One region of the Streptomyces sp. NPDC025784 genome, then DNA from elsewhere that is predicted to be linked to it. Evidence: riboswitches for the same ligand, from Rfam matches in the RefSeq annotation. Region 1 holds a riboswitch; the other holds the start of a gene.
The links. A riboswitch is a leader RNA that binds a small molecule or an ion and turns the genes downstream of it on or off. The one in region 1 is predicted to bind guanidine.

Region 1 (3,333 bases):
TCGTACGACATCGCCGCCGATCACGTCCTGATCGACAATGCCGCGGCGGCGCGCGAGGCCACCGAGCACCTGCTGGCACTCGGCCGTCGGCGGATCGCCGTGATCGGACATCAGACCGACCCGCCGTTCGCCACCTCCGCCCAGCGCATGCACGGCTACTTCACCGCCCTCCATGCGGCCGGCGTCCCCTACGACCCCCGCCTCGCGCCCCCGGTGCGCAGTTTCGGACGGGCCGAGGGCGCCGAGGCGATGAGCCGCCTGCTCGACCTGGACCACCGTCCGGACGCGGTCTTCTGCTTCTCCGACCTCCTCGCGTCGGGCGCACTGCGCGTCGCCCACGAGCGGCACGTCGAAGTCCCGCACGACATCGCCGTCGTCGGCTTCGACGACCTGGAGGAGTCCCGCTACGCGGTGCCCTCACTCACCACCGTCTCGCCGGACAAGCGGGAGATCGCCCGCATGGCCGTGGCGGCACTGCTCGACCGGATGTCGGACGAACCGGTCAACCGTCCGGCCACGCTGACGGCCGGTCACCGCCTGGTGGTCCGCGAGAGCAGCGCCGGACGTCCCTCCACGCCGACGGGGCCAGGCACCGGCGACGCGTGACGCCGTTTCCGTCCGGCCAGGTCACCGAGTCCGGTGCCGTCGCCCTGAGCCGATCGCGCTGCGGGCCGCGCGGTGCGGGGCGGGTGTTAGCTTCGGGCGCATGGACGACAGCGTGTACGTGGGCAACGCCGGCAAGGACGCGGCTCTGGACCGGGGCTGGCTGCTCGGGCATTTCAAGGAGTCCGGCGATCCCCGCCGGAGCGAGGCCGTGGAGATCAAGTGGGGCGTCCACCCACGCGGCGAGCGGCGCGAGCAGTGGGTGCGGGGAGAGACACGCACGGCTCTCCAGGTCCTCATCAGCGGCCGCTTCCGCGTCGAGCTGCCCGGTCGCAGCGTCGTGCTGGCGGAGCAGGGCGACTACGTCGTATGGGGCCGGGGAGTGGACCACTCCTGGGTCGCCGAGGAGGAGTCGGTGGTGCTGACCGTGCGTTGGCCCTCAGTCCCCGGATACGCCGTGCCGCAGGAGGGCGACGAGGAGACGGGGCGGGCGGGGGTACGTACGTGATGGTGGCGTGGCCGGTCGTGCGTGCGTGACGGTGGCGCGGTCGGCCGCTGTGCTCGCGCCCGACCGTGGCTGGGCCGGTCACCGATCCCGCGCGCCCGTGCCGGTCGTCGCCCTCGGACGACATCGCGCCGGTGTCGTTCACCGCGCGCATGCGGGACTTCGCGGTCCGTGTTAGTTTCCGGGCGGCGGCGCGCCGGTGTCCGCCCCGGACGAGAAGTGCGCCGTACCCGGTCCGCAAAGACGACGCACGAGGGGAGGCGTCGTGGACGCAGACAAGCGCTCGTCCGGCCCGGCACCCGCGGTGCACGGGTCCCGCCCGCTGGACGTCGAGTGGAACCACGGATCACCGTCGGCGAAGCACAACACGGATCCCGACATCCAGGTCCATGCGTACGACGAGGACACCTTCATCCTCCGGCAGAACATGGCGATCAACTACGAGGCGCCGTTCATGTTCCTGCTCTTCGGACGCGAGCGGGCGGTGCTGCTGGACACCGGGGCCACCGCGTCCGCGGAGTACTTCCCGCTGCGCCGCGTCGTCGACGGTCTGATCGCCGACCGGCTCCGCCGGCATCCGCTCGCCGGGTACGGGCTGCTCGTACTGCACACCCATCCGCACGGCGACCACATCGCCGCGGACGCGCAGTTCACGGACCGCCCGGACACCCAGGTCGTGGGAGCCCGACTCGACACCGCATGGGACTACTTCGGGTTCCACGAGGATCCCGACCGGGTGGCACGGATCGACCTCGGGGGCCGCGTGCTGGAGTGCTTCTCCACGCCGGGGCACCACGAGGCGGCGGTCACCTACTACGACCCCTGGACGGGATTCCTGCTGACCGGCGACACGGTCTACCCCGGCCGGCTGTACGTGGCGGACTGGCCGGCCTTCACGCGGACCGTCGACCGCCTCATCGAGTTCGCGGACGGCCGTCCGGTGACCCATGTGCTCGGGTGCCACGTCGAGATGACGCGCGAGCCCGGCGTGGACTACCCGATCCGGACCACCTACCAGCCCGACGAGCCGCCGTTGGAGATGGCCCCGGGCCGGCTCCGCGACATCAGGGCGGCGATCGACGAGGTCGGCGACCGGCCCGGCCGGCACCCGTTCCCCGCCTTCGTCATCTGCCGCGACGTCTGAGTGCCCGTCATGCCTCGCGACGCAGTCATGGGTGTGGACATCGGTACGTCGAGCAGCAAAGGCGTCCTCGTCGGCCTCGACGGTGCCCTGATCCGCTCCGCCGTCCGGGAACACACCCCCACGAGACCCGGTCCCGGTCGTTTCGAGATGGACCCTGCGGTGTGGTGGCGCGAGTTCACCGAACTCGCCCGGGAGCTGACCGCACCCGGAGACACCGGCGTGGTCGCCGTCGGGGTCAGCGGCATGGGGCCCTGCGTCCTGCTGACCGACGAGCACGACGCCCCGCTGCGCCCCGCCGTGCTCTACGGAGTGGACACGCGCTCCGTCCGCCAGATCCGGCGCATCGAGGAACGGCTCGGCGCGGAGGCGATCATCCGCCGCGGTGGATCCGCCCTCTCCACCCAGGCGGCGGGGCCGAAGATCGCCTGGATCGCCGACGAGGAACCCGAGCTCTACGCCCGGGCCCGACGCCTGTACATGCCGAGTTCCTGGCTGGTCAGGAACCTCACGGGGAACTACGTCCTCGACCACCACTCCGCGAGCCAGTGCACCCCGCTCTACGACACGCTCGCCTGCGACTGGTACGCCCCCTGGGCCGCCGAAGTGGCGCCGGGCATCGAGCTGCCTCCACTGCGCTGGTCCGGCGAGGCGGCCGGCACGCTCACCGTCCGGGCCGCCCGGGAGACCGGCCTGCCCGCCGGCATCCCCGTCACCACCGGGACCATCGACGCCTGGGCCGAGGCGCTGAGCGTGGGCGCGCAGAACACCGGCGATCTGATGCTGATGTACGGCACCACCATGTTCCTCATCCACACGGTGCCCGAGCCGCTGACCAGTCCGTCCCTGTGGGGCACGGTCGGCGCGCTCCGGGGCACCCGCAACCTGGCCGGCGGCATGGCCACCTCCGGCGCCGTCACCAACTGGCTGCGCGACCTGTTCACCGGTACCGACCACGCCGAACTCACCCGTCTGGCAGCCGAGTCGGGCCCCGGTGCCAACGGCCTGCTGATGCTCCCGTACTTCTCCGGCGAGCGCACCCCGGTCATGGACCCGGACGCCCGCGGAGTGATCGCCGGACTCA
Region 2 (3,333 bases), on a different contig from region 1:
ACTCGACGACCCGCGACGGCCGCATGATCAACCCGAACACCGTCTACGACGGCACCAACAAACGCCCCGTACAGGGCTGGAGCGGCGCCGCGTACGCCCCCGAGAACGAGGACGGCTACTCGTACGGCGACATCACCGTGCGCACCGCCACCGACCGCTCCGTGAACTCGGTGTACGCGCAGATGGCCGTCGACGTCGGCCCGGACGAGGTCGAGAAGACGGCCGTGTCCCTCGGCATCCCCTCGAACACCCCCGACCTGACCGCCTCCCCCTCCATCGCGCTCGGCCCGGCCACCGCCAGCGTCCTCGACATGGCGGAGGCCTACGCCACCCTCGCCAACCACGGCAGGCGCGGCACGTACACGCTCGTCGCAAAGATCACCAAGGACGGCGCGGAGGTCGTGGACCTGCCGAGCCACGAAACCCACCAGGCGGTGAGCCGCGAAGCGGCGGACACCACCACCTCCGTCCTGCGCAGCGTCGTCCAGGGCGGCACCGGCACCGCCGCGCAGGCCGCGGGCCGACCCGCGGCCGGCAAGACCGGCACCGCCGAGGAGGACCAGGCCGCCTGGTTCGCGGGCTACACCCCGGACCTCGCCACCGTGGTGTCCGTGATGGGCCAGGATCCCGACACCGGCGCCCACAAGCCGCTGTACGGCGCCCTCGGCGAGAACCGCATCAACGGCGGCGCCTACCCGGCCCGGATCTGGGCGCAGTTCACCCGCACCGCGCTCCGCGGCACCCCGGTGGCGGACTTCGACCTCCAGCTCCAGCCCGGCGCCGAGCAGACGCAGACCCCGACGACCGAACCCAGTACGCCGGACACCATCGGCGGCCAGGACGACGACGGCGGCACGTCGGACGGCCAGGACATCCAGGGCCAGGACCAGGGCCAGAGCCAAGGACAGGTCGAGGGACAGACCGAGGGGCAGGACCAGGGCCAGGACCAGGGCCAGAGCCAGGGGCAGACCGAGGGCCAGACGGACGGCGGCACCACGGACGGCGGCACGATCGACGGTGGCACGTCGGACGGCGGGACCACCGACGGGGGCACCACCGACGGCACCAGCACCGGAGGGTCGACGGACGGCGGCACGACCGACGGCAGCACGAACGGGACGATCGCCGGCACCAACCCGTTCGGGCGGGCCCCGCACCGCCGCTCCTAGGCCCTCGGCCCGGTCGGTGGCCAGGCCGGTCGACGGCCGGGTGGGGCCGTGGCCGGGCCGCCGACCGGACCCGTCAGTGGCCCGAGGTCGCCTTGAGACCCACCACGGCGACCAGCAGCAGACACACGAAGAAGATCCGGGCGGCGGTCACCGGCTCGCCGAGCACGACCATGCCGAGCACCGCCGCCCCGGCGGCGCCGATCCCGACCCAGACGCCGTAGGCGGTACCGATGGGCAAGGACCTCGCGGCGTACGAGAGAAGAAGCATGCTCGCGACGATCCCGGCACCCGTGGCCAGGCTCGGCCACAGCCGGGTGAAACCGTCGGTGTACTTCATCCCGATCGACCAGCCCACCTCCAGCAGACCGGCGACGACGAGCAGAACCCAGGCCATGACGGCACCTCCGAGAATCGGACGACAGGGGGTGCGTCGTCTTTGCGATCCCGGTACGGCGCGTCTCGTCGGGTTCCTCCACGGTAGCAAAACCCAGGCAAAAGGGGCTGGTGACCATGGTCACCAGCCCCTTCGGCAGACGTACACCTACAAGTACAAGCCGGTCGAGTCCTCGGAGCCCTCGAAACGGTCCGCGGCGACGGCGTGCAGATCCCGCTCGCGCATCAGCACGTAGGCGATCCCGCGCACCTCGACCTCGGCACGGTCCTCCGGGTCGTACAGAACGCGGTCGCCCGGCTCGACCGTCCGGACGTTCTGCCCGACGGCGACGACCTCGGCCCAGGCCAGACGGCGGCCGACCGCCGCCGTCGCGGGGATCAGGATGCCGCCGCCGGACCGGCGCTCGCCCTCCGCGGCGTCCTGCCGCACCAGCACACGGTCGTGCAGCATGCGGATGGGCAACTTGTCGTGATGGGTGCTGTGCTTATCCCGATTGGCGCTCACGCACCGAACCTACCTGTCCCGGCCGCTTCCGCACGCGAGTGGGTCGATCCTCGCCCCGCGGAAACCACCCGGCACCCCCGGGACGGGCCGCACCCGCCCCACCCCCGGACGCCGGCGGATCAGCGCCTGCGGCGCCGGGAACCGACGGCGAGCAGCCCGACGACACCGACCACGACCAGGGCCACCGGCACGATGCGCTCCAGACGGGGCGCGCCCTCCTCGGTGACCAGCTGGCCCTTCACATCGCTGACGACGCGATTGACACCGACGTAGGCGCGGCCGAGCGTGTGGTCGATGTGCGAGGCGACCTTGGCCTTCGCGTCACCCACGATCGTCTTCGGGTGCACGCGCACGCCGATCTCGTCGAGGGTCTCGGCGAGCGTTTCGCGGCGGCGCTTGATGTCCGCCTCGATCTCCGCCGGAGTCCTGGTATCCGACGTTCTCGACGTATCCGACACCGCGCTGCCTCCGTGGTCGTGTTCTGACTCCCTGCTTTCGACAGTCTGTCAGCTCGGGCAGCCGCGCACCCCTCGGCACCCCCATTACGCTCGTCACCCATAGGTCCGTAAACCATCTCCCGGCCACGTGAGGTACCGATGAGCGAGCGACTCCAGCCCGGCGACACCGCCCCCGACTTCAGCCTGCCCGACGCCGACGGCAACGAGGTCTCCCTCTCCGCCCACAAGGGCCGCAAGGTCATCGTGTACTTCTACCCGGCCGCCCTGACCCCCGGCTGCACCAAGCAGGCCTGCGACTTCACGGACAACCTCGACCTGCTGGCGGGCGCCGGATACGACGTCATCGGCATCTCCCCCGACAAGCCCGAGAAGCTCGCCAAGTTCCGCGAGAAGGAGTCCCTCAAGGTCACCCTGGTCGGCGACCCCGACAAGACCGTCCTGGAGGCCTACGGCGCCTTCGGCGAGAAGAAGCTCTACGGCAAGACGGTCGTCGGCGTCATCCGCTCCACCGTGATCGTCGACGAGGAGGGCAAGGTCGAGCGGGCCCTGTACAACGTCAAGGCGACGGGCCACGTGGCGAAGATCATCAAGGACCTCGGCATCTGAGCCCCCACCCCTCCCGCAGCGGCTCGCCCCGCCCCGTCGGCGCGAGCCGCTCCGCGTTTCCCGCGTGACGGGACGGGCGTCGGTTCGTTACTCCGTACGAGGCGGCGAACGTGCGTCCGGAAGGGGAGGGGTATGGGCACCAGATACACCCGCGAGCTGTTGGAGGAGGCGGCGCGCGAGACACGGCACATCGACGACGCCG

Region 2: another riboswitch for guanidine. It lies ahead of ACZ4IF_RS05385 (DMT family transporter); the one in region 1 lies ahead of ACZ4IF_RS39450 (MBL fold metallo-hydrolase).

What each region holds. Positions count from the first base shown of each region.
Region 1 is NZ_JBVHMN010000026.1:3,006-6,338, reverse strand. It holds gene ACZ4IF_RS39460 (LacI family DNA-binding transcriptional regulator) at 1-606, shown strand, start outside; gene ACZ4IF_RS39455 (cupin domain-containing protein) at 707-1,111, shown strand; guanidine-III (ykkC-III) riboswitch at 1,294-1,361, shown strand; gene ACZ4IF_RS39450 (MBL fold metallo-hydrolase) at 1,374-2,252, shown strand; gene ACZ4IF_RS39445 (FGGY-family carbohydrate kinase) at 2,262-3,333, shown strand, end outside.
Region 2 is NZ_JBVHMN010000001.1:1,242,068-1,245,400, forward strand. It holds gene ACZ4IF_RS05380 (transglycosylase domain-containing protein) at 1-1,169, shown strand, start outside; gene ACZ4IF_RS05385 (DMT family transporter) at 1,243-1,563, opposite strand; guanidine-III (ykkC-III) riboswitch at 1,594-1,659, opposite strand; gene ACZ4IF_RS05390 (GroES family chaperonin) at 1,711-2,013, opposite strand; gene ACZ4IF_RS05395 (DUF3618 domain-containing protein) at 2,187-2,525, opposite strand; gene bcp (thioredoxin-dependent thiol peroxidase) at 2,664-3,131, shown strand; gene ACZ4IF_RS05405 (HNH endonuclease) at 3,264-3,333, shown strand, end outside.